One region of the Kosakonia sp. Marseille-Q7440 genome, then DNA from elsewhere that is predicted to be linked to it. Evidence: predicted binding sites of a transcription regulator. Region 1 holds the regulator's gene; each other region holds the start of a gene.
What was found. The regulator Fur, encoded in region 1, represses iron uptake genes when iron is present. The targets are predictions, from matches to a motif close to ATAATAATGAGAACNACTATCAA.
Positions count from the first base shown of each region.

Region 2: a site for Fur is predicted at 1,533-1,555, ahead of efeU (iron uptake transporter permease EfeU). Genes of this name have one in related genera too.
Region 3: a site for Fur is predicted at 4,344-4,366, ahead of feoA (ferrous iron transporter A). Genes of this name have one in related genera too.

Region 1 covers NZ_CBCPLT010000001.1:1,169,125-1,176,679, reverse strand. The annotation lists gene seqA (replication initiation negative regulator SeqA) at 1-129, opposite strand, end outside; gene ybfF (esterase) at 312-1,076, shown strand; gene ybfE (LexA regulated protein) at 1,215-1,496, shown strand; gene fldA (flavodoxin FldA) at 1,660-2,190, shown strand; gene fur (ferric iron uptake transcriptional regulator) at 2,480-2,926, shown strand; gene ACWPW2_RS05290 (beta-N-acetylhexosaminidase) at 3,027-5,681, opposite strand; gene chiP (chitoporin ChiP) at 5,723-7,120, opposite strand.
Region 2 covers NZ_CBCPLT010000001.1:1,529,661-1,537,215, reverse strand. The annotation lists gene efeO (iron uptake system protein EfeO) at 1-595, opposite strand, end outside; gene efeU (iron uptake transporter permease EfeU) at 645-1,478, opposite strand; gene ACWPW2_RS06945 (NupC/NupG family nucleoside CNT transporter) at 1,761-2,945, shown strand; gene ACWPW2_RS06940 (DUF3574 domain-containing protein) at 2,985-3,413, opposite strand; gene putP (sodium/proline symporter PutP) at 3,513-5,021, opposite strand; gene putA (trifunctional transcriptional regulator/proline dehydrogenase/L-glutamate gamma-semialdehyde dehydrogenase) at 5,440-7,555, shown strand, end outside.
Region 3 covers NZ_CBCPLT010000002.1:497,804-505,358, reverse strand. The annotation lists gene pckA (phosphoenolpyruvate carboxykinase (ATP)) at 1-1,356, shown strand, start outside; gene feoC ([Fe-S]-dependent transcriptional repressor FeoC) at 1,419-1,658, opposite strand; gene feoB (Fe(2+) transporter permease subunit FeoB) at 1,670-3,988, opposite strand; gene feoA (ferrous iron transporter A) at 4,019-4,246, opposite strand; gene ACWPW2_RS16175 (Tex family protein) at 4,696-7,032, opposite strand; gene greB (transcription elongation factor GreB) at 7,134-7,555, opposite strand, start outside.

The sequences.
Region 1 (7,555 bases):
AGAGGGAGACGATGATGCGGCGGAGAACTTCAGCATACGCCGTAAAATCTCGGATGCGCTCTCGCCAATGTGCTTGGTATGGCTGGCAATGTAACTGTAGAGCTCATCATCAACTTCAATCGTTTTCATCTTAATCCAGTGCTATATAAAATCTGAATACAAGTATTGGGATTATAAAGTGAAATCCCAACAGCGGATAGGTACACCCCAGGATGGCGGCAAAACTCAGAGTAATGCTTAGCCTTGCAGCCGGGCGGCAGAATGTTCACCATAATAACCTAACCCGTTGGAGTGAAAAAAAGAACTTTGCCATGAAATTGAACACGCGCGCGCAAACTGCACAACATCCGCACAACAATTCCCCGATTGTGCTGGTTCACGGCCTTTTCGGCAGCCTCGATAACCTCGGCGTGCTCGCCCGCGACCTGGTGCAGGATCACGATGTGCTGCAGGTGGATATGCGTAATCACGGCGTGTCGCCCCGCTCACCGGAGATGAACTATCCGGCGATGGCGCAGGATCTGCTTGATACGCTTGATGCCCATCAGATTGAAAAAGCGACCTTTATCGGCCACTCCATGGGCGGCAAAGCGGTGATGGCGCTAACTTCACTGGCACCCGATCGCATCGATCGCCTGGTGGCGATTGATATGGCGCCCGTGGATTATAAGGTGCGCCGTCACGATGAGATCTTTGCCGCTATCAACGCCGTCAGCGAGGCGGGCGTTTCGTCGCGCCAGCAGGCGGCGGCGCTGATGCGCGAGCAGCTTAATGAAGAGGGCGTGGTTCAGTTTTTACTGAAATCCTTCGTTGACGGTGAGTGGCGCTTCAACGTGCCGGTGCTGTGGGATCAATATGCCAATATTGTGGGCTGGGAGACCATTCCGGCGTGGGATAAGCCTGCCCTCTTCGTCTGCGGCGGCAACTCCTCTTATGTCACCGATGCCTACCGCGATGCGCTGCTGGCGCAGTTTCCCCAGGCGCGGGCGTATGTCATTGCCGGTGCCGGGCACTGGGTGCATGCAGAAAAACCTGATGCGGTGCTGCGGGCCATCCGCCGTTATCTGGCAGAGTAAGGCCAACTGATTAAAAAGGCGGCGACCGGTCGTTTCAACGCGCCCGGTCGTTGGCGTGCCGATGTTGGTGATGTATGATGGCGCGCTATTCAGCCCGGGCAGCGGCCCGATTGCGTGTTTTCCCGTAGTATTCATATCATGGCTAAAGAACAAACGGACCGTACGACACTAGATCTGTTCGCGAATGAGCGTCGCCCGGGACGGCCGAAGACCAACCCGCTCTCGCGTGATGAACAGTTGCGCATTAATAAACGCAACCAGCTTAAACGCGATAAGGTTCGCGGGCTTAAGCGCGTCGAACTGAAACTGAATGCGGAAGCGGTGGAAGCCTTAAATGAGCTGGCCGAAGCGCGTGAGATAAGCCGCAGCGAACTTATCGAAGAGATGCTGCTGGCGCAGCTTAAAGCCCTGCGCGGATAGCGATTCTTCTGAATCCTCATCAAATTCCCCTTTTCGTGTGGCATACAGTGCAGTCCGCGGCAATAGCAGTTTCCGCGTTCTTCTCTGTTCTGCTATGATTGCCCTTATCTGTGGGCTTAGCGCTCCCCCTATACTCATTAAGATTCAAGAGGTTATTTTACTCATGGCAATTACAGGCATTTTCTTCGGCAGCGACACCGGCAACACCGAAAACATCGCCAAAATGATCCAAAGCCAGCTTGGTAAAGACGTCGCCGATGTTCATGACATTGCCAAGAGCAGTAAGGAAGATATCGAAGGGTATGACATCCTGTTGCTCGGCATTCCGACCTGGTATTACGGTGAAGCGCAGTGCGACTGGGATGACTTCTTCCCGACGCTGGAAGAGATTGATTTTAATGGTAAGTTAGTGGCGCTGTTCGGCTGCGGCGATCAGGAAGATTACGCTGAGTACTTCTGTGATGCGCTGGGCACCATTCGCGACATTATTGAACCGCGCGGCGCGACGATTGTGGGCCACTGGCCGACTGCCGGTTACCATTTCGAAGCTTCAAAAGGCCTGGCTGATGACGATCACTTTGTAGGTCTGGCGATTGACGAAGACCGTCAGCCAGAACTGACCGCCGAGCGCGTGCAGAAGTGGGTGAAGCAGGTTTCTGAAGAGCTGCATCTTGATGAAATCCTGAATGCCTGATTTTTATGGCGCAATCTGCTGGTTGCGCCGTATCAATAGGTAAAAGCAATCGAAATAATTGCTACATTTTTTTAACTTTCCTACTCATCCCTGTACAATAAGCGCTGCTTAACGTAGTACGCCCGACCGGGAGTTGTCGGCGATACCACGTTTTAAAAGCTTACTTTACTTGAGGGCTTGCAGTTTTCATTTATACATGGCAGTTCTATAATGATACGCATTCGCCCGGGTGCATTCCTTATAACTTCCGAGAAGGAAGTGAATCGTATAGCAACAGGACAGATTCCGCATGACTGACAACAATACCGCATTAAAGAAGGCCGGCCTGAAAGTCACGCTTCCACGTTTAAAAATTCTGGAAGTGCTTCAGGAGCCGGATAACCATCATGTCAGTGCGGAAGATCTTTATAAGCGTCTGATCGACATGGGTGAAGAGATTGGTCTGGCAACGGTGTACCGTGTGCTGAACCAGTTTGATGACGCCGGGATTGTCACCCGTCACAACTTCGAAGGCGGCAAGTCTGTTTTCGAACTGACGCAGCAGCATCACCACGATCACCTTATCTGCCTCGACTGCGGTAAAGTTATCGAATTCAGTGATGACTCCATCGAATTGCGCCAGCGCGAAATTGCCGCTCAACACGGCATCCGCCTGACGAACCACAGTCTCTACCTTTACGGCCACTGCGCCGAAGGTGACTGCCGCGAAGATGAACACGCGCACGACGCAAAATAAGTTCTTCTGAACGTTAAAAGCCAACCGTCAGGTTGGCTTTTTTTATGCCTGCCGGCTGAGCGGCGCGTTAAAAGGTTACGCCGCTCAGAGAGGAAAGCGATCAGGCTTTCAGGCTATCGACGCGGCTGACGCGCCTGCCATCCGGGCTTAAGGTGCGCAGCTGAATTTCTCCTTTAACCTGTGGACGGGATTTCGCTTCATAGTGCTGCCATGTTTTGCCGCGATCGAGGGAGTACTCGACCACCAGCCCCGGGAAGCGGATGTTGACCTCCAGCACACCGTCAACAATTCGCGCCCCTGGCACCGGCAGACGATAATGGATGCCGGCTTTATCCAGCTTCGCCAGCTCGCGATGTCCCAGCAGATTGGCAAAACGCTGCCAGTCTGCCGTTAAGGCCTTCTGATCGACCCACTGCGTCTCGCCGCCTTTGTATTCACGGCCCGCCTGGTAATCCAGCTCCCAGCTTGCGCGGTGCCATGCCCGCTCAGCGACGGCGACCAGACGCGGATAGATCATATACTCCATCTGCTCATCCGTGCGCACCACTTCGCTCCACAGCTCGGCGGAAAGCCCGTAGGCGCCAGGCCACGGCTTGTCTGATTTGGCGCTGAACGCGTTGCCGTCACGGTCGACCGACGTTTCCGCATTTTGCGGCATGTTGTCCGGTGCAAAACTGAAGATCTTGCGCTCATCGCTGAAACGCGTCCCCCAGTAGTAGCCGCTTTCATCCGGGTGAACTTCACTCGGGAAGTCGAGATAGACGTAGTCCGGGTTGGAGACCACCACGCGGAAGCCTTTGTTCGCCCAGTCATTGACGGAATCGAAACCGCCCCAGTAGAGCGCATCCCAGAAGTTGACATTCACATGTCTGGTGGCAAAAACAGAGGCGTCTTTGGCATCTTTAAGCCCATCCTGCCACGCCTGCATCACATCAATGCCGTGCGCCTTAACCAGCTTGCTCACCTCAGCGCCAAAGTAGCTGGAGAGGTGCTCAACGTCGCTCACTTTCCCGGCTTTGATCATCGCCTGGCAGGCCTCCGATTTCGCCCACGGCTTATCCTGCCTGCTCTGATCGATGATGCCTTTACCCGGCTGCGGATCTTTCACATCCGTATAGCCAGCCCCCAGGTAGATATTTTTCGCTTCATCGCCGCCGAAGTGCCAGGTGTGTAGCGGCAGACCCGCTTCTCTGTGCATCTGCTGGATTTCGCCCATCACCTTATCGACAAAGTTGCGCGAGGAGTCCAGGCAAGGATTGAGATAACCGGTGCGATCGTAGAACTGTACGCCAGCGGTAACAGAGGTATCCGTCGGATCGAGCAGGCGGTAACGGCTCGCCTCGCTCTCTTTACCCTCTTTTATCAGGCGATGGTAACGCGCCTCCATTGAGATGACCGCCGCGCGCGCATGGGCGGGCATATCGATCTCCGGGATCACCTCAATGTGCCGCGCTTTGGCATATTTGAGGATCTCGATATAGTCGGCGCGGGTAAAGTAACCGCTGCCGTTGTTATCACGATCCGGCCCGGATCCCAGCTGCGGCAGCAGGCACTGCTTCTCGCTCAGATCGTGGCAGCGCTGGCTGCCAATCTCAGTCAGCTCCGGCAGCCCGGGGATTTCAATGCGCCACCCTTCATCGTCCGTCAGATGGAAGTGGAATTTATTCAGCTTGTAGGCTGCCATCTGATCCAGCAGGCGCAGCACCGCCGCTTTGCTGTGGAAATTACGCCCGACATCCAGATGAATACCGCGATAGTCGAAGCGCGGTGCATCTTTCGCCATCAGAGCGGGGATGGTCATCGCCCCCTGCGCGGGGAGAAGCGAAAGCAGGGATTGCAGGCCATAGAAGACGCCGCTCTGATCAAAACCGGTCACCACCGCCTCTTTATCACTGATACGCAGCTGATAGGCACCGTTGATCGCCTCCTCACTCTTGAACGCTTTACGCACAATTTCGGTACGTAGCGGATAACTCCCCTCTTCCACGCCGAGCATGGCGAAGCGCGCTTTAATGGCATTTTGCGCATCAGGCATCAGCGCTGAAAGGTCAAATTTCATCCCCTGGCTGAGATCGATATCCCGACCGTAAATTTTTACCTCGCGCGGCGTCGGCACAATCTGCCCGCGCAGCGAGGCGAGGTTCATCGCTTTGATATCGCTGTTTTGCGCAAAGCGTGCTTCAGCGGTCATCAGGATATTTTTATCGTCCGGCGTCCGCTGCCATTGCTCGCCAAGCGGTGTGACGAACTGGGCAAGATCTTCCGTATTGGTATTGGCGATGGTTTTTGGCGTCGCTTCCTCACCTGTGACATACCAGCGCGGCAGCACATCGGTAATAAAGAGTTGCCAGTACTCATTAATGATTGGGATCTCAACGGACTGATTCGCCGGAAAACCAGTAAATTGCCCGGTAGGCTCAAGCTTATGCAGATCGCCCATGATATGGGTCACTTTGAACTGCGGGTTCGCGACTTGCAGAACGGGGCGAATACTGTGGAAGTAGATAGCCCACTCGTTATCGGTCACTGCCTCGCCTTTGTTGGTGAGCGTGATCACCGCTTTGTTGCAGGAGGCCCAGTCTGCGCCGAGCTTCGCACAATCAACGCCATGCTGTGCGGCAAAGTTATCTTTTACGGCGTAGTTCAGATTGAACTGGCTGATGGCGTCAACCGTGCTCTGGCTTGCCAGTGCCGCGCCGCTGCCAAGCAGCGCTGTGACTGCGCCCGCCAGCAGGCTTAAACGTGCTGTATGCATTCTCTGTTCCTTAAGGTTGCCAATGCCCGGCAACAAATTAATTAGAAAAGGGTAAACGGCGCGATGACCATCAATTTCACGTCGCGCTCATCCTGGAAAATGTTGCCGTAGCCGCCGGCATAGCTCGGGATAGCGGCGTGGTTGTCATACTGGGTAAAGTGCAGTTTAAACATCGTCCCTTTGGCGCGCCCCTCTTGCAGGGTATAGATGGCATCCAGGCTATATGCGGACTCTTTCAGACGATAACCGGCGCTGTACCACGCATCCGGCACGGCCATTTCGGCCGGTTTTGCGCCCCAGGCGTAGGCGTAAGAGGCCCCAATTTGTAAGCCGGGCAAGTTGCAACTCTCCAGATCGTACATCGCCCCCAGGAAGAGCGCTTTTTCGCCATTGGCATTGAAGTCGGAGCGGTTATCCCACCAGATATCAAGACGACCATTAGAGGAGGCATAGGTTGGCGTCATGCGCTGCAAAAAGTAGCCCTGCTGGCCTTCTGCTTTTACCCATGTTCCTTCGAGGCGCAGCGCGAGTGGTCCGACCGTGTAACCGAAGGTCAGCGCCTGCAGCCAGGCGGTGCCGTCGTAAAGATCGTTGATGCCGCGATCGCTGACTTTGTCGCGGGCACCATAAAACTGATAGCTGGTGCTGAACGGTTGATTTGCCACATCCAGCTGGTAGCTGGCTTTTGCAAAATATTGATCGACATAGCCCTGCGCCTGGCCAAACGCAGCCTCCAGCACGAGGTTATTTTTGAAATCATATTTTGCGCCGAGCGAATGGAGATAATCGACCCGGTGCTCTCTGTCGTTTTGCCAGAACTTATCCATCTCGATATGCCATGGCGCTTTATATCCATTGGCCCACATATACGAAACGCTCAGCGCGCCAGCATCGCCATAGTCGTTATTAATGCCCGCTTCCGCGCCCTGGTAGGTGCCCGGCATAAAACTCCAGTGCGGCGCTAATAGCGTCTGCCCGGTGGGTTGAATATAACCGGCGCGCGCCCAGAGAGCGCCATATTTGAATTTTGCTGCGGCTTTATAGAGGCTGATGCCGCTTTTATCACCGGACCAGCGCTCTTTATAGGCTTTATTACTGGCGGAGAAAGCAATTTCATTTGGGTGAGCGCTATCTCCGTTTTCCGCCATTTCAATCGCCGTAAAGGCAGCGATATCCAGGCCAAACATATCTGCCGCATAGCCTGATTGAAAATCCAGCCTGGCATTCCACGTGGCGTGAGAGAGGTTCGTTTTATATTTATTATCGAGAATATCTTTACGGTCGCGCTCACGCTGCCAGTAATAGATCCCGCCGGTGAGCGTTGAGTCATCAATAAAACCGCTTGCCTTCGCCTGCGCGGGAAGCGCCAGGCCTGACATGGCGATAACGGCGGCAATAGCCAGCGATAGCGAACTCCGTTTACCTGCAAACGCGCACATACATTGATTCCTTTTAAATGTAAAAATCCCCGCCGCGGCGGCGATAAAAATTAACAACAGGAAGTCTGTTATAGATATTCCCTAAGTAAACAACAGCACAAAGCCTATTTTTCGCGTTGTGAATTATCAACGTCTTTTTAAGCAAAAATAACGGAGTATGACGAAGTGCACAGAATTAAATGAGGATTAAATATCGTTTCATAAACCACGCAAATAAATAACCAATCCGTATTCAGTCGATATTTAATTCTTTATTAACGAGAGGGTTTTATCACTATTCTGATTACTGCTTCCGCAACATTCCAGAAATAAAAAAGCAGAACACCAACAGAGGGAAGATATTAATTTTCGGCACGAATATGTATTAATTGTAATGCGCAGGTTAATAATAAAAAACGCCGCAAGAAGCGGCGTTATTTCATAGTGGCCACTGAT
Region 2 (7,555 bases), 360 kb from region 1:
CATCGATGCTGCCATCAAGATCGGAGAAGAGCTCAGCAATCGGCTCAATGCGCTCGTAGTGCTGGCGCGTCGGCGCGTAGAGCGCTTTCGCTTTTTCGATATCGCCCGCTTTCACCGCATCGGTAAAGGCTTTAGTGCCGGAGACCAACTGCGCGGTTTCGCCAACGACATAGGCTTTATAGGCGGTGATCGCCTCGCCAAGGCTCAGCAGTGCATCGCCTTTCGCCGCGTCAGCCGTCGCTTCACCTTTGACCACTAATTTCCCTTTCGGGTTGGTTAACAGACCGCAGGTCATCTCATATTCGCCCGGTTGCAGGTTGGCAGTAAGCTTCTGGCTAAAGCCCGGCGCGATGTTTTCGCGCTCCTCAACCACCATCACGCCTTTAAGGATCTCCCACTCCAGCGCTTTCTGGCTGTGGTTGAGGATCACAAACTGCGTTTTACCGGCGTTGACCGTCAGGTTCATCGGTTCGCACTGCTTATCCGTCACCGTCACTTTTACCTGCGGCACATCCGCTGCCTGTGCCCCGAACGCGCACGCCATCAGCGCGGCGACCCCGATTTGTACTGCGCTACGTCGAAAAAGAATTGCCATGACCCTTCCCTTTAATAAGTGTGTTGTAACTAAGAATCGTTATAGAGGCTTACGGCGCAGCGCGGGAGGGCTGCGCACCGGCACGCGGCGGCATGACAAACAGCACCAGCGCCGGGATTAAATAGAGGAAGTAGACCGCCACTTCGCTGACGCTTGGGGTCTCCTGGTAACCAAAAATGCCCTCCAGCAGCGTGCCGGTCAGCGAATGGGTGGTCAGTACGTTACTTAAATCAAAGGCCACATCCTGGAAATGGTTCCACAAGCCCGCTTCGTGGAAAGCGCGGATTGCACCTGCGGCAAGACCAGCGGCGACAAAAAGAATAAACAGGCTGGTCCATTTGAAAAACGCGCCGAGATTGAGACGTACGCCGCCCCAGTAGAGCAGAAAACCGAGCACCACGGCGGTGGCAAGACCGAGCACGGCGCCAAGCGGCGGCCAGATGCCGACATCTTGTTGAAACGCTGCCAGCAGGAAGAAGACCGACTCCAGCCCTTCACGGGCGACGGCGAAAAAGACCATCAGGATCAGCGCCCAGCCGTGGTTATTGCTGCGCGCCAGCGCGGTATCAACGGCCTGCTCCAGCTGCACTTTGACGTTGCGCGACACGCGGCGCATCCAGAACACCATCCATGTGAGGATCACTACCGCAATCGCCGCGACGATTCCCTCAAACAGTTCCTGCTCTCTTTGCGGGAACTCGCCGGTGGTTTCATTAATGGCGATGCCAAGCCCCAGACAGAGCGCGGCGGCGAGAAAAACGCCGACCCACATCACGCTGATCCAGCGTCCGCGTTGGGTGCGTTTCAGATAACTGGCAATCAGGCTTACAATCAGCGCCGCTTCCAGGCCTTCACGCAACATAATAAGGAATGGGACAAACATAGAACCGCCTTTGTGTTATGCACCGTCAATGGTTGCAAAGAAAGGTAAATTGCATTGATAGTGATTATCATTACGCCAAGAAGAAACTCAAGCGAAAAATATGTTGAGAATGATAACCGGATGTAACCGGCTAGCAGGCTAATGATTCCCTCGTTCGCTTTATGCAGAAGCCGTTGAAAAGCAGCAAAAAGTTAGCTAACGAAGCATTATCTTTCTGTTTACCGCCCCGCACGCCTGTGGCTAAATAAACGCCCGTTTCGTTTACCTGGCTACGCCCAAACTATGCTCAATTTTCTACATTTTCTGCTGGCGCTGGTGGTGATCCTCGCGCTGGCCTGGCTGGTGAGTTTTGACCGCAAGCGCATTCCGTTTCGTTTCATCCTGCAACTGATTGTGATCGAACTGGCGCTGGCCTGGTTCTTTTTACATGCCCAGAGCGGGTTAACGCTGATTAAATATGTCTCCGGCTTCTTTGAGGTGCTGCTGAAATTTGCCGCCGAAGGTACCGGTTTTGTCTTTGGCGGCATGAGCGAAAAAGGGCTGGCGTTTATCTTCCTCGGCGTCCTCTGCCCTATCGTCTTTATCTCCGCGTTGATTGGCATTTTGCAGCACTGGCGTATTCTGCCGATCTTTATTCGCCTGATTGGAACACTGCTCTCGAAGCTTAATGGCATGGGCAAACTCGAGTCCTTCAACGCCGTTAGTTCGCTTATCCTTGGCCAGTCGGAGAACTTTATTGCTTATAAAGGCATTCTGGCGGATCTCTCCTCACGCCGGATGTTCACCATGGCGGCGACGGCGATGTCGACGGTATCGCTGTCGATTGTCGGTGCCTATATGACAATGCTCGACGCCAAATATGTGGTCGCAGCGCTGCTGCTCAATATGTTCAGCACTTTTATCATTCTGTCGGTGATTAACCCATCGCGCGGGCAGGAAGAGGCGGAGATCAAGCTCGAGAAGCTGCATGAATCGCAAAGCTTCTTTGAGATGCTCGGTGAATACATTCTTGCCGGTTTCAAAGTGGCGATGATTATTCTGGCGATGCTGATTGGCTTTATTGCGCTGATCAGCGCCGTTAACGCCCTCTTCTCAGCGCTGTTTGGTATCAGCTTCCAGCAGCTGCTCGGCTACGTCTTCTACCCGCTGGCGTGGCTGATTGGCATCCCGCTAAGTGATGCGCTTCCGGCTGGCAGCATTATGGCAACCAAGCTGGTGGCGAATGAGTTTGTGGCAATGATTGAACTGCAAAAGGTCGCGGCGCAGATGAGCCCACGCGGGCTGGGCATTCTTTCCGTCTTCCTGGTCTCTTTCGCCAACTTTGCCTCTATTGGCATCGTCGCAGGTGCGATCAAGGGGCTGAACGAGCAGCAGGGTAATGCGGTTTCACGTTTCGGACTGCGGCTGGTGTATGGCGCGACGCTGGTGAGCCTGCTCTCCGCAGCGTTTGCCGGCGTAGTGCTCTAAGGTGAGATTTCCCTCTCCCGTTGCGGGAGAGGGACTCTGTCAGAACTGTACGCAGACCGCCTGGTCGACGCGCATCACTGACTCCTGGGCGAAACGCGATTTATAGACTCCGCGCAGCTCATCAATTTCTTTATCGCTTTGCGCATCCTTAGCGTGGATCAGCATCAGGGCTTTACTCGGCTCCCGCGCCACTTTGCCATCGTTACCAAGCCACTGGCCGCGCGCATCAAACACCGTTAACCCTTCGCGAAAACGCGGCGTCACATCGCCATCAACAAACTGCTGCCACTCCTGGGCGGTGATCGCCTTGCCTGCCGGGCGATTAAGACCGAAATAGAGCGTCGTTTGCTCCATCCGATCTGCCGGTGCGCACTGCTGCGCCAGTAGTTGCGGCTTTTGCGCGGGTGCATTACAGCCCGCCAGCAGACCTGCCACCATCAATGCCATCGCCACTTTTATTGTTTTCATTCCCCTGCCCTCACGGTTAATTGTCGGGAGATATCAGCGCAATCCTCATGATTTAGCAACAAAAAAACCCGCCGCAGCGGGTTTTATTAACGAGAGTACTTACTTCGCCTGCGCGCGAACCGGCGGCGCAGAGTGGTAATGGGCATCCGCTTCTGCGAAGCGCTGCTGCATAGCGGCAGACGGCGCTTTGCCGATCAGGCTGAAGACCACAATCCCGAGGCTGCCGAAGATGAAGCCAGGGATGATTTCATACAGGCCCAGCCAGCCGAAGTGTTTCCAGACGATAACGGTGACAGCGCCGATAATCATCCCCGCCAGCGCACCGTTACGCGTCATGCGTGACCACATCACCGAGAGCAGCACTACCGGGCCAAACGCCGCACCGAAACCGGCCCACGCGTAGCTTACCAGGCCAAGCACGCGGTTTTCCGGGTTTGCCGCCAGCGCAATCGCCACCAGCGCGACCACCAGCACCATCGCACGACCAACCCACACCAGCTCTTTCTGGCTTGCCCCTTTACGCAGGAACGCTTTGTAGAAATCTTCCGTAATCGCGCTGGAGCAGACCAGCAGCTGGCAACTCAGGGTCGACATCACCGCTGCAAGGATCGCAGAGAGCAGGATACCGGCAATCCACGGGTTAAACAGCACCTGCGCCAGCTCAATAAAGACGCGCTCGGCGTTCTGGTTTACCGCGCCCGCCAGCGACGGGTTGGTATCAAAGTAGGCGATGCCGAAGAAACCGACCGCCACTGCGCCCGCAAGGCAGAGGATCATCCAGGTCATACTGATGCGACGCGCATGCACAATGGTGTGGTGGGAATCGGCCGCCATAAAGCGCGCCAGAATATGCGGCTGACCGAAGTAGCCCAGCCCCCAGCCCATCAGCGAGACGATGGCGACAAAGTTGAGGCCTTTCAGCATATCGACGTTTTCGATGCTCTTCTGCTTGATCACTTCCAGCGAATCGCCAAAACCGCCGACGGAGATAATCACAATCACCGGGGTGAGGATCAGGGCGAAGATCATCAGGCTGGCCTGCACGGTGTCGGTCCAGCTAATCGCAAGGAAACCGCCGATAAAGGTATAAATAATCGTTGCCGCCGCACCGGCCCACAGCGCCGTTTCGTAGCTCATGCCGAAGGTGCTTTCGAACAGACGCGCGCCCGCCACAATGCCGGAAGCACAGTAAATGGTGAAGAAGACCAGAATTACCACCGCCGAGATAATGCGCAGCAGACGGCTGTTATCTTCAAACCGCCCGGTAAAGTAGTCCGGCAGCGTCAGGGCGTTATTGTTCGCTTCGGTGTGAACGCGCAGACGCCCCGCCACCAGCTTCCAGTTGACCCAGGCACCGACGGTCAGGCCAATGGCAATCCAGCTTTCAGAGATGCCGGAGATAAAGATCGCTCCCGGCAGCCCCATCAGCAGCCAGCCGCTCATATCAGAGGCACCGGCCGATAACGCCGTCACTAATGGCCCAAGGCTTCGACCGCCGAGAATATAGTCATCAAAGTTTTTTGTTGATCGCCAGGCAATAAAACCGATCAGGATCATGCCAAAGATATAAATAAGAAAGGTCACCATCATCGGTGTGCTTATTGCCATCAAAATAGTCTCCAGGATCTTCGTCGACAAATATCACTTTGCCGCTTTTATCCATCGCCGGAACGTAGCGACGGTGCGTATGTATTATTAGAAGCGCCCGTATCCTGCCGGAAGCCTCCGTTATTCACAATTGATTTAACACACCATTTACATCGAAGATATGCCTCGGGGAATAGGATTTTGTTATAGGTTGCACTCCATCACATTTTTAAAGGTTGCACCTTTGAAAAGTGTTAGCAACCGCATAAATCCTGGCTTTCCAGCAGATTGCATCGTTCCTGTTACCTGTTTAGCTAATTAACAATTCATTCATTTCTCACCTTGCCAGCCAGCTCACAATTAACAAGGTTGCACAAAGTTGCAACATGGTGGATATTTCAGCCTATTGTGCAAAACACCATATAAACAGGAGCAACGCATGGGCACCACCACCATGGGGGTCAAGCTTGACGACGCCACGCGCGAAAGGATTAAAGCTGCCGCAGCGACCATTGACCGCACGCCGCACTGGTTAATTAAACAAGCCATTTTTAATTTCCTCGAAAAGCTGGAGAGCAGCGAAGGATTACCTGAACTGGCGGGCGCCCAGGCGCACAGCGTGCAGGAAGATGAAGCCAGCGCGGTGATTGACGAAAGCCCGCAGCCGTTCCTCGACTTTGCCGAGCAGATCCTGCCGCAGTCGGTCTCCCGCGCGGCGATCACCAGCGCCTGGCGCTGGGCGGAAACAGATGCCGTGCCGATGCTGCTTGAGCAGGCGCGCCTGCCGCAGCCGGTGGCCGAGAGTGCCCATAAGCTGGCGTACCAGCTGGCAGAAAAATTGCGTAATCAAAAAACCGCGACCGGCCGCGCGGGCATGGTGCAGAGCCTGTTGCAAGAGTTCTCCCTCTCCTCGCAGGAGGGCGTAGCGCTGATGTGCCTCGCCGAAGCGCTGCTGCGTATTCCTGATAAAGCGACGCGCGATGCGCTGATCCGCGACAAAATCAGTAACGGTAACTGGCAATCCCATATTGGCCGTAGCGCCTCGCTGTTTGTGAACGCCGCCACCTGGGGTCTGCTGTTTACCGGCCGCCTGGTCTCTACCCATAACGAAGCCAATCTCTCCAGTTCGCTGAACCGCATTATTGGCAAGAGCGGCGAGCCGCTGATCCGTAAAGGGGTCGATATGGCGATGCGGCTGATGGGCGAGCAGTTTGTCACCGGAGAGACCATCGCCGAAGCGCTGGCCAACGCCCGTAAGCTGGAGGAGAAAGGGTTCCGTTACTCCTACGATATGCTCGGCGAAGCGGCGCTGACCGCCGCCGATGCGCAGGCCTATATGGTCTCTTACCAGCAGGCAATCCACGCCATTGGTAAAGCCTCGAACGGACGCGGCATCTATGAAGGGCCGGGCATCTCCATCAAGCTTTCCGCCCTGCACCCGCGCTACAGCCGCGCGCAGTACGACCGTGTGATGGACGAGCTCTATCCACGCCTAAAATCCTTAACCCTGCTGGCGCGTCAGTACGATATCGGTATCAATATCGATGCTGAAGAGGCCGACCGGCTGGAGATCTCCCTCGATCTGCTGGAAAAACTCTGCTTCGAGCCAGAGCTGGCGGGCTGGAACGGCATCGGCTTTGTGATTCAGGCCTACCAGAAGCGCTGCCCGTTTGTGATTGATTACCTGATTGAACTGGCAACCCGCAGCCGTCGCCGCCTGATGATCCGCCTGGTGAAAGGCGCCTACTGGGACAGCGAAATCAAGCGTGCGCAGATGGAAGGTCTTGAGGGCTATCCGGTCTATACCCGTAAGGTCTACACCGATGTTTCCTATCTCGCCTGCGCGAAAAAACTGCTGGCGGTGCCGAACCTGATCTATCCGCAGTTCGCTACCCACAACGCCCACACGCTGGCGGCGATCTACCAGCTGGCCGGGCAGAACTACTATCCGGGCCAGTATGAGTTCCAGTGCCTGCACGGTATGGGCGAACCGCTCTATGAGCAGGTGGTCGGTAAAGTCGCCGATGGTAAGCTCAACCGACCGTGCCGTATTTACGCCCCGGTCGGCACCCATGAAACCCTGCTGGCCTACCTGGTGCGCCGTCTGCTGGAAAACGGCGCTAACACCTCGTTCGTTAACCGTATTGCGGATAACACCCTGCCGCTGGATGCGCTGGTCGCCGATCCGGTTACGGAAGTGGAAAAACTCGCCGCCCAGGAGGGCCAGGTAGGCCTGCCGCATCCGAAAATTGCCCTGCCGCGCGCACTCTATGGCGAAGGCCGTATCAACTCGGCCGGTCTCGATCTGGCGAACGAACACCGTCTGGCTTCCCTCTCCTCTGCCCTGCTTAATAGCGCGGCGCAGAAGTGGTATGCCCATCCGATGCTTGAAGAGGCAGTAATGGAAGGCGAAGCGATTGCGGTTATCAACCCGGCAGAGCCGAAAGATGTTGTCGGTTATGTGGTGGAAGCGAGTGAAGCGCAGGTAAACCAGGCGCTGGAGAACGCGGTTAACCATGCGCCCATCTGGTTTGCTACGCCTCCGCAGGAGCGCG
Region 3 (7,555 bases), on a different contig from region 1:
GGCAAGAACGACAACAAGCCGCTCTCGCCGGAAGTGTGGCAGCATCTGAAAGGCCTTGTCACCGAACAGCTCTCCGGCAAGCGTCTCTTTATTGTCGATGCCTTCTGCGGCGCCAACCCGGACACCCGCCTCGCGGTACGCTTTATTACGGAAGTTGCCTGGCAGGCGCATTTCGTCAAAAACATGTTTATTCGCCCGAGCGACGAAGAGCTGGCAGAGTTCACGCCGGACTTTATCGTGATGAACGGCGCGAAGTGCACCAACCCGCAGTGGAAAGAGCAGGGCCTCAACTCAGAGAACTTTGTTACCTTCAACCTGACCGAACGCATCCAACTGATTGGCGGGACGTGGTACGGCGGTGAGATGAAGAAAGGGATGTTCTCGATCATGAACTACCTGCTGCCGCTGCAAGGGATTGCGTCGATGCACTGCTCGGCAAACGTCGGCGAGAAAGGCGATGTTGCCGTCTTCTTTGGTCTCTCCGGCACCGGCAAAACTACCCTCTCCACCGATCCGAAACGCCGCCTGATTGGCGACGATGAGCACGGCTGGGACGACGATGGCGTCTTCAACTTTGAAGGCGGCTGCTACGCGAAAACCATTCGTCTCTCCGAAGAGGCAGAACCTGATATTTTCCATGCTATTCGCCGCGATGCGCTGCTGGAAAACGTCAGCGTGCGCGCCGATGGCAGCATCGACTTCGATGATGCGTCGAAAACCGAGAACACCCGCGTCTCCTACCCGATTTACCATATCCAGAATATTGTTAAACCGGTCTCGAAAGCGGGTCACGCCACCAAAGTGATCTTCCTGACGGCGGATGCGTTCGGTGTTCTGCCACCGGTGTCGCGCCTGACTGCCAGCCAGACGCAGTATCACTTCCTCTCCGGCTTTACCGCTAAACTGGCTGGCACCGAGCGCGGCGTTACCGAGCCGACGCCAACCTTCTCCGCCTGCTTCGGCGCAGCCTTCCTGTCGCTGCACCCGACGCAGTATGCCGAAGTGCTGGTAAAACGCATGCAGGCCTCCGGGGCGCAGGCCTACCTGGTGAATACCGGCTGGAACGGCACCGGCAAACGTATCTCCATTAAGGATACGCGCGCGATTATCGACGCCATTCTTAATGGTTCGCTGGACGATGCCGAAACCTTTACCCTGCCGATGTTTGACCTGGCGATCCCGACCTCGCTGCCGGGCGTTGAGAGCCGTATTCTCGATCCGCGCGGAACCTACGCGTCGCCGGAGCAGTGGCAGGAGAAAGCCACGCAACTGGCGAAACTCTTTATCGAGAACTTCGAGAAGTATACCGATACGCCTGCGGGTGCCGCGCTGGTCAGCGCCGGGCCGAAACTGTAATCCGCTTACGCAAGAGAGACAAAACCCGCCGAAAGGCGGGTTTTTTTATGGTATTGAATCGGTTAGCGCAGCATCCACCACTCGCGCGAACAGGCAGATTTGCCTTCCGGGCACGCTTTGCAACTGCCGGACAGGCAACCGCTCGCCTCCTCTTCAACACGCACCGCGCGCCCCATTGCTTCCAGCCGCGCCAGCATGGCGTCGATCAGCGCCCTCGGTGTATGCAGGGCGAGGCTGAGCTGGCTTGCCTCCATCCGCCCCTGCAACGCCAGCAGATCGCGTACCTCAATAAGCGATGCCATTACGTGACTCCTTAATGACAGTCGCTTGCCGGGCTGTCGCAGCAGCTGGCTACCGTTCTGCGCGTAGCCAGCAGATTAACATTCACGCGGCTGCGCGCCCGGCGCAACACGCTAATCACCAGCACGTTAAACACCACCACCGCCAGCATGCAGGTCAGGCTGTAGAGCGGATGCTGATGGAAAGTGACGGTTTGATAGAAGAGCGTGGAGAGCGAGTAGGCGATATTCAGCCCCCATAGCACCGAGAAGCCCATCCAGCCGCGGCTGGCTTCGCGGGCAATCGCGCCCATTGCGGTAATGCATGGCACATAGAGCAGAACAAAAATCAGGTAGCTGTAGGCCGCAGCCGCGCTGCCGAACTTCTGGCTCATCACCCCCATGGTGCCGGTCGCCATCTCGCCGTCGCCCTTGCTGGCTTCGATCGGGTTAGCAAGCACGCTCAGGCTGAAGGTCTCTTTGATGGAGCTGCCGGTCTCTTCCAGCGCGGCGATCAGTTCATCGCTCAGGCTGAATGTCGCCGGGTTAAAAGCCTCCTGCTCAATATTTTCCGCGGTGTAGAGCGTGTTGAGCGTGCCGACGACCACCTCTTTTGCCATCGCGCCGGTGACCAGCCCGACCGTTGCCTGCCAGTGATCGCCCTGCACGCCAATCGGCTCTAACAGCGGGGTAAAGACGCGGCTGATAGAGGCCAGCGCGGAGTCGTTGATGTTATGCACCGTGCGGCCATTCAGCGAGAAGCTGTTCATCGCGCTGAGGAAAATGCTGACGATAATGATCACTTTCCCGGCGCGGATAACAAAGCCTTTCAGCCGCTGCCAGGTTTGCAGCAGCAGGCTTTTCAGATGCGGAACATGGTAGACCGGCAGCTCCATCACAAACGGCGATGCTTCACCGCGCAGCAGCGTGTATTTCAGCATCAGCCCGGTGAGGATTGCCATTACCACGCCCAGCAGATAGAGCGAGAAGACCGCCACCGCACCCTGCTGGCCGAAAAAGGCGGCGGCAAAGACGGCAAAAATCGCCAGCCGCGCGCCGCAGGACATAAACGGCGCCATCATGATGGTAATCAGCCGCTCACGCGGCGCATCAAGCGTACGCGCGCCCATCACCGACGGCACGTTGCAGCCGAAGCCGACAATCAGCGGTACAAAGGATTTGCCCGGCAGACCAAGCGACTGCATCAGGCGGTCCATCACAAACGCGGCGCGCGCCATATAGCCGGAGTCCTCAAGAAAGGACATAAACAGGTACATCATCCCCAGTTGCGGCACCAGCGGCAGCACGGTATTCACACCGCCGCCCAGCCCCTGGGCGAGGAAGACCGTTAGCCACTCCGGGAAGTGCAGCGTAAACCCGAGCCACTGAATACCGTGGATAAAGATCGCCACCGAACCGGCATCAAAAATGGGTGAGAACGCCCCGCCAATATTGATGGCGAAGAGGAACATCAGGTACATGACAAACAGGAAGATCGGTAAGCCGAGAAAGCGGTTGAGAATGATGCGGTCAACGGCGGCGGTGAAACGGCTTGGCTCAGCGGTCAGCGTATTGCTGACGGTATCGCAAATCGCGGCGATGGCCTGGTAACGCGCATCGGCGATATGCAGCGCCGGATCGTCCATCTCCGCCTGCAAGCGCGAAAGCGCGGCGTTAAGCTGGCTGTCGGAAATATCGGCATTGGCGCGGCTATAGATGTCCCCTTCCAGCATCTGCAAGCCCATCCAGCGGCGCTGCTGCCAGGGAAGCGCGTCGCGCATCTGCCCGGCCAACGTATCTGCCTCGCGCGCCAGCGGCAGCGCGTAGTGCACCAGTTCGACATTGTCATTGGCACGGTGGCGATCGATGGCGAGTTTCAGCGCCTCGATCCCGCGCCCGCGCGTGGAGACCAGCGGGATCACCGGGCAGCCAAGGCGGCTGGCGAGCGCATCGATATCAATTCGCAGCTTCTGCTTTTCGGCGATATCCAGCATGTTGAGGGCAATAATGCAGGGCACGCCAAGCTCCAGCAACTGCAACGTCAGGTAGAGGTTGCGCTCAAGGTTAGAGGCATCCACTACGTTTATCAGCAGATCGGCATCGCCGTTCAGAATGTAGTGGCAGGCAATCTGCTCATCGAGAGAGGTTTGCGCGGAGATGGTGGTTAGCGAGTAAGTGCCGGGCAGATCAACCAGTGTGACCTGGTGGTCGGTGGTGGTAAAGAGCCCCTCTTTGCGTTCAACGGTGACCCCGGCCCAGTTACCGACGCGCTGGCGGGCACCGGTTAACTGATTGAATAATGTCGTCTTGCCTGAATTGGGGTTGCCAATTAAGCCAATGGTCATTTTTTTCATTTTATTTCGCACCCCGCGAAAACGTTGCGATTAACGTGAAACCACTTCTAATTTAAGAAAGGCGAGATCTTTTTTTCTTAACACTAAATTAACGCGGCGCGTTTCGATATGCACCGGATCGCCCAAAGGGGCAACGCGAACAACATTAAAAGAGGAGCCGGGCAACATGCCGAGGGATAAAAGTTTCTGCCGCCATGCCGGGCTTATTTCTGGCGAGAAACCGAGAATTTTCCACGCGCTATCAGGAGAGAATTGCATAGAGCCTACTTATCTTTTCTGCGAGTCAATATCACTCATGCGTCGTTGAGACGTACGTTTGGTCATCAAAGAGAGGAGGAGTGAGTCTGTGGGTACGATGATAATGAGAATGGTTTCTATCAGCAATCCAAAGCGTGCGCTTCCGGCGGGGATAATTAAAAAGTTACGCTCTTTTTGATGTAGCGCAATATTTGCTATATCGGAATTTTCAGGATCAAATAGTGAATAGCGAGTGGGAATAATAAGAATAAATTTATATTTGGCAACCGCGTTTAATAACACATCGAAATATAATAAATGTCGTCAATATTAGCTCAACCGCTAATGGCGCGCGGAATAGCTTCAATTTACTGACTATTCTCTTCAGCGGAAAATAAAACCCTAAGCGCAACGGGCAAAATAACGGGCGGAAGAAAAAAAGCCCTCTTCAGGAGAAGAGGGCTTTTCTATTAGCGTTTCTTACCCATCGCCGCTGCCAGCGCATCCATCATCGCGCTGTTGCCGGCAGGCTGCGTGTCGCGACCACGCGGCGCTTTCGCCGGACGGGCGGCGTTGCGGTTGCCATTATCACGGTCATTGCCATTGCCACCGCGGCGCGGCGCGCTTTCACCCGGCTGCTCATTGAGACGCATAGTGAGAGCGATACGTTTGCGTGGCAGATCGACTTCCAGCACTTTCACCTTCACGATATCGCCCGCTTTCACCACCGTATGCGGATCTTCAACGAACTTATCCGCCAGCGAAGAGATATGTACCAGCCCATCCTGATGGACGCCGATATCGACGAACGCGCCGAAGTTGGTGACGTTTGTCACCGCACCTTCCAGCACCATGCCCGGCTGGAGATCGTTGAGGGTCTCAACGCCTTCCGCAAAGGTCGCGGTTTTGAACTCCGGACGCGGATCGCGGCCCGGCTTCTCCAGCTCTTTGATGATGTCGGTCACCGTCGGCACGCCGAACTGCTCATCGGTAAACTCTGACGCTTTCAGTTTGCGCAGCTCAGTGCTGTTGCCCATCAGATCGCGCAGAGACTGTTCTGTCGCTGCCAGAATGCGCTCCACCACCGGGTAGGTTTCCGGGTGAACGGTAGAGGCGTCGAGCGGGTTATCGCCGTGATTGATACGCAAAAAGCCCGCGCACTGCTCAAAAGCTTTCGGCCCGAGGCGGCTCACTTTTAACAACTGTTGGCGGTTCTGGAACTGACCGTTTTCATCGCGCCAGGCAACAATGTTCTGCGCCATCATGCGGGTTAACCCGGCCACGCGCGTCAGCAGCGGCACGGAGGCGGTATTGAGATCGACACCGACGGCGTTTACGCAATCTTCTACTACCGCATCGAGTTTGCGCGCCAGTTGGCTCTGGCTGACGTCATGCTGATACTGGCCGACGCCGATAGATTTTGGGTCGATCTTCACCAGCTCGGCCAGCGGATCCTGTAAGCGACGGGCAATCGACACCGCGCCGCGCAGGGAGACATCCAGATCAGGAAACTCCAGCGCCGCCAGCTCAGAGGCGGAGTAGACCGACGCCCCCGCTTCGCTGACAATCACCTTCTGCGCCGTCACTTTCGGGAACTGTTTCTGCACATCGAGGAAGAAGCGCTCGGTTTCGCGTGAAGCGGTGCCGTTACCAATCGCCACCAGCTCAACGTTATGCTTTTCGCACAGCGCCGCCACGGCCACTGCCGCTTTTGCCGCCTGCCCGGTGTGTGGGTAGATGGTGTCGGTAGCGACCAGTTTGCCGGTGGCATCGACTACTGCCACTTTCACGCCGGTACGTAAACCGGGATCGAGACCCATGGTGGCGCGCAGACCGGCCGGTGCCGCCATCAGCAGATCGTGCAGGTTGCGGGCGAAAACGTTGATCGCCTCATCTTCCGCACGCTCACGCACCGTGCCCATCAGCTCCGTTTCCAGATGCATCAGCACTTTGATGCGCCAGGTCCAGCTCACCACGCCTTTACGCCAGCTGTCCGCCGGAGCGTTATTCAGGCGCAGGCCAAGGTGATCGATAATAATCTGCTCGCCGTGGCTCTCTTTTGGTGGCTCATCGAACTGCGGATCGGCGTTCAGCGAAAGTTGCAGGATACATTCGTTACGCCCGCGGAACATCGCCAGCGCGCGGTGAGAAGGGACGGTGGAGAGCGGTTCATGATGATCGAAGTAGTCGCGGAACTTAGCGCCCTCCTCCTCTTTCCCGGCGACAACCGTCGAGACGAGATGGGCGTTCTTCCATAAGTAGTTACGCACTTTCGCCAGCAGCGCGGCATCTTCCGCGAAGCGCTCCATCAGGATGTAACGCGCGCCGTCGAGGGCCGCTTTGCTGTCGGCAACGCCTTTGTCAGCATCTACGAAGGTCGCTGCAAGAGTATCAGGATCCTGCGACGGATCGTTCCACAGCGAATCCGCCAGCGGCTCGAGACCCGCTTCAATAGCGATCTGCCCGCGCGTGCGGCGTTTCGGTTTGTAGGGAAGATAGAGATCTTCGAGTTCAGTTTTGCTCAGGGTGCCGTTAATCGCCTGCGCCAGCTCATCGCTCAGTTTGCCCTGCTCGCCGATCGATTTCAGGATCGCCTGGCGGCGCTCTTCCAGCTCGCGCAGGTAGCCGAGACGGGTTTCAAGTTGACGCAGCTGCGTGTCGTCCAGACCGCCGGTCACCTCTTTACGGTAACGCGCGATAAACGGGACAGTGTTGCCTTCATCAAGCAGGCGAACGGCGGATTCCACCTGTTCGGTTCGTGCCTTAAGTTCACCCGCAATAATGCGGCAGAGCGAATCATTCATCATGTCTTTCATCATCTTCTGAACAAAAAATCAGGGGACAGTTATACGGACTGACACAGCAAAATGCCAGCCGTTGGCGGGCGCTCTCAGACTCATCCGGGCACTTATTTTACGTAGACGATCTCGTTGACGTACCAGGTCGCTTCACCACCCGGTGTCTGCACTACCGCCACATCGCCGACCTCTTTTTTCAGCAGCGCGCGGGCCATCGGCGAATCGATAGAGATGTAATCTTTGCGGCCGAAAATTTCGTCGTAGCCGACAATGCGAAAACGCAGGGTATCGCCATCGTCGTTTTCAATCTCCACCCAGGCACCAAAAAAGACCTTTCCTTCCTGTTGCGGCGAATAATCGACGATTTTTAAATTTTCGAGGCATTTTGTCAGGTAACGCACGCGACGATCGATTTCGCGCAGGCGTTTTTTGTTGTATTGATAATCAGCGTTTTCACTGCGGTCGCCGAGGCTTGCCGCCCAGGTGACCTTTTTTGTCACTTCCGGGCGCTCCTGACGCCAGAGAAAATCGA